2 regions of the Sulfitobacter sp. 1A13496 genome follow, and region 1 is predicted to be linked to the other one. Evidence: riboswitches for the same ligand, from Rfam matches in the RefSeq annotation. Region 1 holds a riboswitch; the other holds the start of a gene.
The links. Region 1 has a riboswitch for cobalamin ahead of ACGYLX_RS07520 (CbtB-domain containing protein). Riboswitches for the same ligand answer to the same signal wherever they lie in the genome.

Region 2: another riboswitch for cobalamin. It lies ahead of ACGYLX_RS14860 (DUF1636 domain-containing protein); the one in region 1 lies ahead of ACGYLX_RS07520 (CbtB-domain containing protein).

What each region holds. Positions count from the first base shown of each region.
Region 1 is NZ_JBIFFP010000002.1:165,873-171,000, forward strand. Features, by position in the region: gene pncB (nicotinate phosphoribosyltransferase) at 1-747, shown strand, start outside; gene ACGYLX_RS07515 (PAS domain-containing protein) at 751-1,761, opposite strand; cobalamin riboswitch at 1,927-2,144, shown strand; gene ACGYLX_RS07520 (CbtB-domain containing protein) at 2,178-2,348, shown strand; gene ACGYLX_RS07525 (CbtA family protein) at 2,561-3,244, shown strand; gene ACGYLX_RS07530 (hypothetical protein) at 3,256-3,768, shown strand; gene ACGYLX_RS07535 (DUF1636 domain-containing protein) at 3,841-4,215, shown strand; gene cobW (cobalamin biosynthesis protein CobW) at 4,212-5,128, shown strand, end outside.
Region 2 is NZ_JBIFFP010000007.1:1,127-6,254, reverse strand. Features, by position in the region: gene urtA (urea ABC transporter substrate-binding protein) at 1-719, opposite strand, end outside; gene ACGYLX_RS14865 (CobW family GTP-binding protein) at 1,075-2,154, shown strand; cobalamin riboswitch at 2,180-2,395, shown strand; gene ACGYLX_RS14860 (DUF1636 domain-containing protein) at 2,516-2,923, shown strand; gene ACGYLX_RS14855 (ABC transporter ATP-binding protein) at 2,920-3,702, shown strand; gene ACGYLX_RS14850 (ABC transporter substrate-binding protein) at 3,717-4,652, shown strand; gene ACGYLX_RS14845 (FecCD family ABC transporter permease) at 4,731-5,128, shown strand, end outside.

The DNA.
Region 1 (5,128 bases):
GAGGTCGACAACCTTTCAATCGCGGATTTTGGCACCCGGCGGCGGCATTCCTACCTTTGGCAGGATTGGTGCGTGCAGGCGATGCATGAGGGGCTGGGCGATGCCTTTACCGGCACCTCCAACTGTCGCATCGCCATGATGCGCGAGCTTGAGGCGATTGGCACCAATGCCCATGAATTGCCCATGGTCTATGCCGCTTTGGCCGAGGATGACGCCGCCCTTGCCCGCGCGCCCTATGACGTGCTGTCGGATTGGCATGATGAGCATGAGGGCAATCTGCGGATCATCCTGCCCGATACCTACGGCACCAAGGGGTTTCTCGATCACGCGCCGGATTGGCTGGCGGGCTGGACCGGCATCCGCGTCGACAGCGGCGATCCGGCCACGGCGGCGCAGACGGCCATTGACTGGTGGCGCGCGCGTGGCGAGGACCCGACGACCAAGCGGGTGATCTTCAGCGATGGGCTGGATGTGGACAAGATCAAGGAGCTGCACGCGCAGTTTGCGGGCAAGGCCAAGGTCTCTTTCGGTTGGGGGACGTTGCTGACCAATGACTTCCGCGGGCTGGTGCCGAATGATGCGCTGGCGCCCTTTAGTTTGGTCTGCAAAGCGGTCAGCGCCAATGGGCGGCCCACGGTCAAACTCTCGGACAACCCGAACAAGGCGATGGGGCCGGCGGATGAAATCGCGCGTTACAAGCGTGTTTTCGGGGTCGGAGAGCAGGCCGCGCAGCAGGTGATCGTCTGACGGTCAGCCTTCGCCAAGGGCGGCCACGGGGAACTCCGCCGTGGCAATCAACCCTTCGGGCTGCCAATCGTAGTGCAGGGTGCCACCGACCGCGCGGGTCAAGGACTGGATGATCCGCGAGCCGCTGTTGCGCGGAGATTTGATGACCTCCGGCCCGCCTGTCTCGCGCCAGACAAACCGCAGGCGGGCAGGCTCCTGAAGGATGGTGATATCCAGCGATACCCGCCCGGTATCGGAACTGAGCGAGCCGTGTTTCACCGCATTCGTCGCCAGCTCGTGCAAGGCCAGCGTCAGGGGGGAAACGAGGCGGTGCGAGATTAGCGGATTCGCCCCGGTGAGGTTGATCTGATCCTCGGTGGCCGAGGTATAGGCCCGCATGATCGGCCCCATCAGCGTCTCGAAATCCACCTCATGCTGGTCGCTGCGGCCAATCGTGTCGAAATGCGCCGCGCCCAAGGCGGCCAGCCGCTCGATCACCTTGTCGGCAAAGGCCGCCGGGGACGGCTCCTCACGGGCGGTCAGGCGGACCATGGCGGTCATGACGTTGACGATATTGCGCAGCCGGTGCAGCAATTCGTCATCGGCCAGTTGCCGGTGCTCCCGCTCCACCCGGCGGCGTTCGGAAACGTCGAGTTGTGAGCCGAAGAAGTAGATCAGATTGCCATCTTCATCATTGATAGGCCCCAGTTGCAGGGCGTTCAGGAAGCGGCTGCCATCCTTGCGGTAGTTCACGATCTCAACCGTGTCGACCCGGCGCGCCAGTAGGGTTTCGCGCACCGCATCGACGCTTTCGCGCGTGGTTTCCGGACCTTGCAGGAAGCGGCAGTTCTGGCCCACGATCTCATCCAAACCATAGCCGGTGAGATCGGTGAAAGCGTCATTCACATAGACGATGGGATTGTCCGGCAGGGTCGGGTCGGTGATGCACAGCGGCAGGCGGGCATAGCGCACGACCTTGCCTAGAACGTCTTCGGTCAGGGTCTGCCGAGCGGCGGAGACCGTGTTGTCGTTCATGAATTCCCGCCCCTTGATCGAAACTGGCCGCCAATGTGCCCTGCACGTGGCTTTTGGGTCAACCCGCATACTGGGGGTTGGGCCATATTTATCTACTAAATGCTGTATGCGCTATAAGGTTCCGCGAGGTTCGATAAATGCGGCTTGTCAGGAAGGGCCTAAAATGCGTAATTGAGGGCGCTTGGTGTCCCGAAAAGCGCCTTTGAGTGTGGGACCGAAAAGGGAATTCAGTAAGGGGTCGCCCGACCCTGAAGCCGAAGCCGCCCCCGCGACTGTAAGCGGTAAGCCAATGCCCCTCGTGCCACTTGTCCTTTCGGACGGGGAAGGCGGGCAAAGGCCACGACCCGCGAGCCAGGAGACCTGCCAGGCGAGTGAAACGCTAGATGCCGTCGGGTGTGACGGTAAGGAGATTGAAGATGACGACGATGATTAAGACCGCCGGTGCCACGCGCAGCAAACTCGTACCGGCGCTGTTTGCCGCCGTATTGGGTGTGGCTCTGATGGCGCTGACCGGCCATGTGCAGGCCGCAGCACTGCATGATGCCGCCCATGACGTGCGCCACGCGACAGGCTTTCCCTGCCACTAAGCGCCGCGTTCGGTATCACAGGGGTCCGGGCTGCCATGCCGCAGTCCGGCTGTCTGTGATTCTGCCATTTATCAATGCCTGCCTTTCGCTGTTTTGCCCGCGCCCGCCGTTCGCTGCGTCGGGAGGGCTTTGGCACATCTTGAGGCTGGGTATGTCCTCGACCCGCGTTTCGCGCGGCGCTGAGTATCATTTCGCATCTAAGGATCATTGCGATGTTTTCACGTTTTCTGACTTCCGCCCTGTTTGCCGGGGCCTCTGCCGGCCTGTTGACCGGCTTGCTGCAACTCTATTTCGTGCAGCCCGTGCTGCTTCATGCCGAGCTTTATGAGACCGGCGCGCTGGTGCATTTCGGGGCCGACCCCGTCAGCGCGCACCCCGATTTGCCCGGTTTCGATGCCGTCCGCGATGGGTTGAGCCTGATCTTCACCATGTTGACCTATACCGCCTATGCGCTGATCCTTCTGGCGGCGATGAGCTTTGGCGAAGAGCGCGGCGCGGTGATCGATGGCCGCTGGGGCATCCTTTGGGGGGTGGCCGGTTTCGTGGCCTTCCATCTCGCGCCGGGGTTCAGCCTTGCGCCCGAAGTGCCCGGCGTCGCTGCCGCAGACATCACCGCGCGGCAGATCTGGTGGTTTGCCACTGCCGGGGCGGCGCTGGTGGCGCTTTGGCTGTTGGCCTTTGGCAAGGGTTGGGGCGCGTGGATCGGGGCGGCGGTTCTGCTGATGGCCCCCCATATCATCGGCGCGCCCGAGCCCGAGAGCTTCAGCGGCCCGGTGCCGACCGAGATCGGCGCGCTTTTCGCCGCCCGTGCGCTTGGCATCGGCTTGGCCGCCTGGGTGTTGCTGGGCAGTTTCGCCGGGTTCTTTTGGCAACGTGAAGGCGCGCAGAGCGCCTGAGGGAGGTCGAAATGGACAGATCACTGGCGCTATTCGCCATTGGATTGGTCTTTGGCGGTGGCATTGGTTTTGCCATCGCCGCAAGCAACGGTGTGACCTTCGACGGCCATGACCACGACGACCCTGCCGCCCATGGCGGCGGCGGGCATGCGGCCATGGATCACGGCGGTGCGGATCACGCGCGGATGCACGGCCAGCCCATCGCGCTGGCCGCCGAAGAGGCCCCTAGCCTTGCGATCCGCGTGACGCCCGACCCGATGGCGGGCTACAACCTTTATGTGGAAACCGAAGGCTTCGCCTTTGCGCCGCAAAACGCCAGCGGCGACAACCAGCCGGGCGAGGGCCACGCCCATGTCTATGTCAACGGCACTAAGATCGGGCGGCTTTATGGCCCATGGCTGCATCTGGCTGACCTGCCCAAGGGCGAGGTCACGGTGGAGGTCACGCTCAACGCCAATGACCACCGCCCCTTGGCGGTGAACGGTGCGCCGATTACGGCCCGCGAGGTGCTGACGGTTGAATAATCGCCCCGCCTCCCCTTTTCATAGCGCGCCGGAGCGCATACCCGGCACGCATAACCCGATGGGACAAGATCAATGAGCGCAACCCTACATGTCTGCATGACCTGCCGCGCCGGTGAGGTGCTGGAGGAAGACGCCCCGCGCCCCGGCGCGCAGCTTCATGCCGCCCTCGACGCCGCAGGCGCGCCCGAGGGCGTGACCATCGTGCCGGTGCAATGTCTTTCCGCCTGTTCGCAGGGGGCCGCCGTGGCGCTGTCTGCGCCGGGCAAATGGTCCTATGTCTATGGCCGCTTGACCAAGGAAGACGCCGCCGACATCCTTGCCGGAGCCGCCGCCTATGCCGCCACCCAAGACGGGCTGGTGCCATGGCGCGAGCGCCCGGTCATCTTTCGCAAGCAAAGCCTTGCGCGTATCCCCCCTTTGACCCTGCCGCAGGAGCCTACCGCATGAGCGATCTCGCCAAAATTCCCGTTACCGTCATCACCGGCTTTCTCGGCGCGGGCAAGACCACGTTGATCCGCCACCTGATGACCAATGCAGGCGGGCGTCGCCTTGCCGTTCTGGTCAATGAATTCGGCACCGTGGGGGTGGATGGGGACATCCTGAAATCCTGCGCCATCGACGACTGCCCGGCGGAGAATATCGTCGAGCTGGCCAATGGCTGCATCTGTTGCACCGTGGCCGATGATTTCATCCCTACCATCGAAGCGTTGATGGCCCTGCCGACGCGCCCCGATCACATCCTGATCGAAACCTCTGGGCTGGCCCTGCCAAAACCGCTGCTCAAGGCCTTCGACTGGCCCGCGATCCGGTCCAAGATCACCGTCGATGGCGTCATCGCGCTGGCCGATGCCGAGGCCGTGGCGGCGGGTACCTTCGCCGCCGATGTCGCCGCCGTGGACGCGCAGCGTCTGGCCGACGACAGCCTCGACCACGAAACGCCGCTCTCCGAAGTGTTCGAAGATCAGATTTCCTGCGCCGATATCGTGCTGATGTCCAAGGCCGATCTGGCCGGTCCCGATGGCCTCGCCAAAGCCCGCAAGGTGATCGAAGAGGAAAGCCCGCGTGAAATTCCGATCCTTGAGATGACCGAAGGCGTGATCGACCCCAAGGTGGTGCTCGGCCTCAACGCCGCCGCCGAAGACGACCTCGCCGCGCGCCCTTCGCATCATGACGGCCATGACGATCACGAGCATGACGATTTCGAAACCGTGGTGATCCCGATGCCGGAAGTGTCGGATGTCGATGCGCTGGTGGCCTCGATCGAGCGGCTCGCGCGTGAGCAGAACATCCTGCGCGTGAAGGGTTATGTCGCGGTCGAGGGCAAACCGATGCGCCTGTTGGTGCAGGCCGTGGGCGCGCG
Region 2 (5,128 bases), on a different contig from region 1:
AAGCCGATATTCGCATCGCCATTGATGGTTGAGATCACGCCCACCTGCGAGCCATCCGCGCCCAGTTCGACCACATCCGACACGATCGTGGACCAATCGGAATGGCCGAAAGGCGTATAGTTGACGAAGATGTTCTCTTCGGGAATGCCCTTATCCAGCAGATATTGCTCAAGAATGTTGTTGGTGGTTCTGGGATAGACATAGTCAGTCCCCAGCAGCGCAAATTTCTCGACGCCCAGTTCCTCAAGGAAATAATCGGTGGCCGGAATCGCCTGCTGGTTCGGGGCCGCACCGGTGTAGAACACATTGCGCGAGCTTTCCTCGCCCTCATATTGGACGGGGTAGAACATCAGGCCGTTCAGCTCTTCCAGAACGGGCAGCGCGGATTTGCGCGAGACCGAGGTCCAAGAGCCAAAGATGACATCCACCTCCGAGACGGTAAGAAGCTCACGCGCCTTTTCGGCGAACAGGGGCCAGTCGGAAGCCGGGTCAACGACAACCGCTTCGATCTCACATCCCAGCAAGCCGCCCGCGGCGTTCTGCTGCGCGATCAGAAGCTCCATCGTGTCTTTCAACGTCGTCTCGGAAATGGCCATCGTCCCCGAGAGGGAGTGCAGCACGCCAACCTTGATCGGATCGTCGCAGGCCGCAGCGGCGGCTGAACCTGCGAGCAGAAGGGCAGCGGTCGCCGTGACTGTGCGTTTGGTGGAAAATTTCATGACGGTATCCCCGTTTGGTGTGCGGAAAAGCAAAGACGCGATGATGCCTCTTCCACACAGCGTTTATTGTTATCGCGCGCGGATGCCCCCCTTGCCGGACAACTCCCTTGGCGCCGCCCCATAGCGAGGCCCCTGCAGCCTCAATTTCAGGGCGCGTTGCAACAAGCCCTAACCCGAGGTCGCTTTCTGCGGCGCAGCAACAACGCCCTTCGATTGGGCAATTTGAGGTGGACCTGCCAAAATTTGGGCGCTGAGCGCATGGATTTGGCACGCGCGGGGCATCGGCCTACGGGTTGCACCACATATTGTGATGTTATAACGTTCTCCATATTATCCATAGCAGAGCCCGCAAACCATGCCCGCCACCGACAAACGCATTCCCGTCACCCTGCTGACCGGCTTCCTCGGCGCGGGGAAAACCACGCTGCTCAATCATATCGTCGCAAGCGAAGAGGCCCCCAAAATCGCAGTCGTCGTGAATGAGTTCGGTGAGGCCGGGCTTGACCACGACCTGATCGAAACCGCCGACGAAGAGGTCATTCTCATGCAATCGGGCTGTCTGTGCTGCTCGATCAGGGGGGATCTGTCGCGGACGCTGCAAGACCTCAAGCGCCGCAGGCAAACGTGGCGTGTGCAATTCGACCGCGTCGTGATCGAGACGACGGGGCTGGCCGATCCCGGCCCCATTCTCCAGACCTTTTTGGCCGATCCCTATCTGGCCCGCAAATTCCGCGTGGACGGGGTTGTGACGGTCGTCGATGCCGCGAATGGGCCGGACACGCTGGATCAGCAGTTCGAAGCCGTCTCGCAGGTGGCGATGGCCGACCTGCTGGTGCTCAGCAAATCCGACTTGGTGACCCAGCAAGCGCTTGCCGCCTTTGAAGGCAGGCTGCGCGACCTCAATCAAACGGCGCGCGTCATCAAGGCCGAACGCGGGCTTATCCCGATTGCATCGCTCTGGGGGCTCAGCGGTATGCGGCGGGCGGTTGATGCGGGCAACGTTATGGAATGGCTCACGCCCGTTCCAGTGGCGGATCCGCTCGACAACCTCTCAGGCTTCGCCGCGCCCACGGCATCCGCGCCTATGATGCAAACCCACCAACATGATGCGCGGATCGGGTCGGCCTCTATCGTGCTAGACGCACCGATCCCGGCCGAGGCTTTCGACCTTTGGCTCGACACGCTGGTCAGGCTGCGCGGGTCCGATCTTTTGCGGGTCAAAGGCATCGTGCATCTGGAAGACGTCCCCACCCCCTTTGTCTTTCACGGGGTCCAGCATCTTTTCGATCCGCCCGTCCCCCTGCGCGACTGGCCAAAGGACGACCAGCAGTCCCGCATTGTCGTCATCGCCCGCGATATGACCAACCCCGAACTGAACCGGAGCCTCGATATGCTGCGCGCCCGGCGCGATGGGCCGGAGCGACAGGCGGGATAGCAGCTTGACCCGGCATGGCTCTTCGGCCACAGATCATGGCGATGGTTTCCAGCCGCCGCAGCGGCGTCTGGGATGAAAAGGGAATACGGTAAGGCAAGAAACGCGCGCCGAAACCGTAACTGCCCCCGCAACTGTGAGCGGTGAGTGACCCCGGCAAAAACCACTGAGCTTAAGGCTTGGGAAGGTTCGGGCGAACGTCGATCCGCGAGTCAGGAGACCTGCCATCACCGGCGCCGAGAGGGGCCGTAACTGCAACTCAACCCAGACGGGGTGTCTGGTTAGGAGAACATGATGGCGACAGGGAAACTCCCCTGCTGTAGAACATGGCTGCTCGATCCCCCGCGCGTTCGCGGAGGGCGACATGGATACGCATCAAAACCACAGGATTACGGTTTGCACCTCATGCAAACACAAAGGCACGGATTGCCGCCCGGGCTTTGACCTGATCCAGAGGCTGAGCGCCGCAATCGCGGCAGCCGGCGCGGCGATCCCTGAGGGTTTCGAGATCGCGGGCGTGGCCTGTATGGCTGGCTGCGATCGCCCCTGCACGGTGGCCTATCACGCCAGCGCAAAGGCGACCTACCTCTTTGGTGATATCGACCCTGACGAAGACATCGACGACCTTGTGGCCTTCGCCCAGCACTATGCCACATTGAATGACGGCTGGTGCTCTTCGCTGGACCGCCCCGGCAAACTGCGCATATCCACCCTTGCGCGGGTGCCTGCGGCGATGATCGAGCTGAAACCCAGCCACCTGCGCGCCTCATGAGGGCTGCCGATCTTGTAGTAAAGGATGTAAGCTGGGCGCCGGCAAAATCGGGCCAGCCGGTTCTGCATTCTACGTCTTTCACCGTCGCAGCGGGTGGCGTTCTGGGTGTGTTGGGGCCGAATGGCGCGGGCAAATCCACCCTCTTACGCCTGCTCTACCGTTTTCAACCGCCCCAAACGGGATCGATCCATGTGGGCGGGCAGGATATTTGGTCCCTCTCCGCCCGTGCCGCCGCGCGGCGCATCGCCGCCGTCTTGCAAGAACAGACGCCGTCTTTTGGGCTGACGGTCTTGGAGATCGTCCGCCTTGGCCGCACGCCTCATCGTGCGGCGTTTTCGTCATCCAGCCGGAAAGACAAGGAGATCATCGACCGCGTGTTGGACCGGCTCAGCCTGCGCCCCCTCGCCCACCGCGATGTCGGCACCCTTTCGGGCGGGGAAAGGCAGCGCGTCATGGTCGCCCGCGCCTTGGCACAGGAGCCGCAGGTCTTGGTTCTGGATGAGCCGACCAATCATCTCGATATACGCCACCAACTTGAAATCGTGTCCCTGATCCGCGAATTGAACATGACCATCGTCGTCTCGCTTCATGATCTCAATATGGCCGATGGAATCTGTGACGAGGTGCTGGTGCTGAAAGAAGGCTATCCGCAGGGCTTCGGCCCGCCAAATACGGTTCTGACCGATGATCTCGTCTCAAAAACATTTCGCGTCGACGCGCAGCGCGAGCGGCTCACCCCCAGCGGCGCGGCGCATTTCTCTTTTGCCCTTCCAGATTGAAACGGAAAACTCTTATGAAACTTACTCTCACCACCCTCGCCGCCCTGATGATCGCCGGATCGGCCTTTGCCCAGACCACCGTGCAAAGCTGCGACCGCGAAGTCACCCTCGATCACCCGCCCCAAGCTGCGGTCGCCAATGACGTGAACCTGCTGGAGATGATGCTCGTGCTTGGCCTTGCAGACCGCATGGTGGGCTATACCGGCATCTCGGGCTGGAACAAACTGGACCAAGAGATGACCGCAGGTGTCGCGGCGCTGCCGGAACTGTCGTCGAAATACCCCTCGCGGGAGGTGCTGATCGGGTCGCATGCCGACTTCTTCTTTGCCGGTTGGAACTACGGCATGAAGGTCGGCGGCGAGGTGACGCCGGAAACGCTCGCCCCCTTCGGCATCCAAGTCTACGAACTCACCGAAAGCTGCATCCATATCGGGCAAAAAGCCCCATCCTCGATGGAGGATATGTATAACGATCTGCGCAATCTCGGCACGATCTTCGCCGTCTCGGATCGCGCCGAGCGCTTGATCGAAGGCTACCAAGCCAAGCTCGACGCATTCCTTACGGCGCTGCCCCCGCTTGAGACCGCCCCCCGGGTCTTTGTCTATGACAGCGGCGAAGATGTGCCCTTCACCGCCGGGGCCTATGCCATGCCGAACGCCTTGATCGAGGCCGCAGGCGGCACGAACATCATGAACGACCTTGAGAAAAGCTGGGCCACCGTCGGTTGGGAGGCCGTGGTCGCGCGCGATCCCGAAGTCATCGTGATCGTCAATTACGGCGAAGTCACCGCCGATCAAAAGCGCGCCTTCATGATGGAGAACCCCGCCTTCGCCGACATCGACGCCGTGCGCAACGACCGTTTCGTCGTGCTGGAATATGTCGAGGCCACGCCCGGTCCGCGCAACATTGAAGCGGTCAAAACCCTCGCCACTGCGTTTCGGGGGCAGTGAGCATTCATGACGTTTAAACCGCGATCGATAGCGCCTCGGAAACCCACGCGGGGGGTGTGGATCACTTGCCTGTTCGGCATGGCGATCCTGCTGGCATCGCTGTCGATTGCGGTGAGCGTGGGGGCCGTCGTGGTCCCCGTCGAAACCGTCTGGGGCATCTTGGTCAACAAGGCCGCCCCCGGCGCCATGGCCGTGGACTGGTCCGGCGGGCGGGAGGCCATCGTCTGGAACATCCGCCTGCCGAGGGCCATCCTCGCCTGTCTCGTCGGGGCGGGATTGGCGATCGTCGGCGCAAGCCTTCAGGCCGTCACCCGCAATCCGCTAGCAGACCCGCATCTGCTGGGCATTTCGGCAGGCGGCGCATTTGGCGCCATTCTGGCCCTACTGCACACGGGGCTGTTCCTCGGAGGGCTCACCGTCCCCCTGCTCGCCTTCCTCGGCTCGCTCGGGGCGATACTGATCGTTCTTGCCGTCAC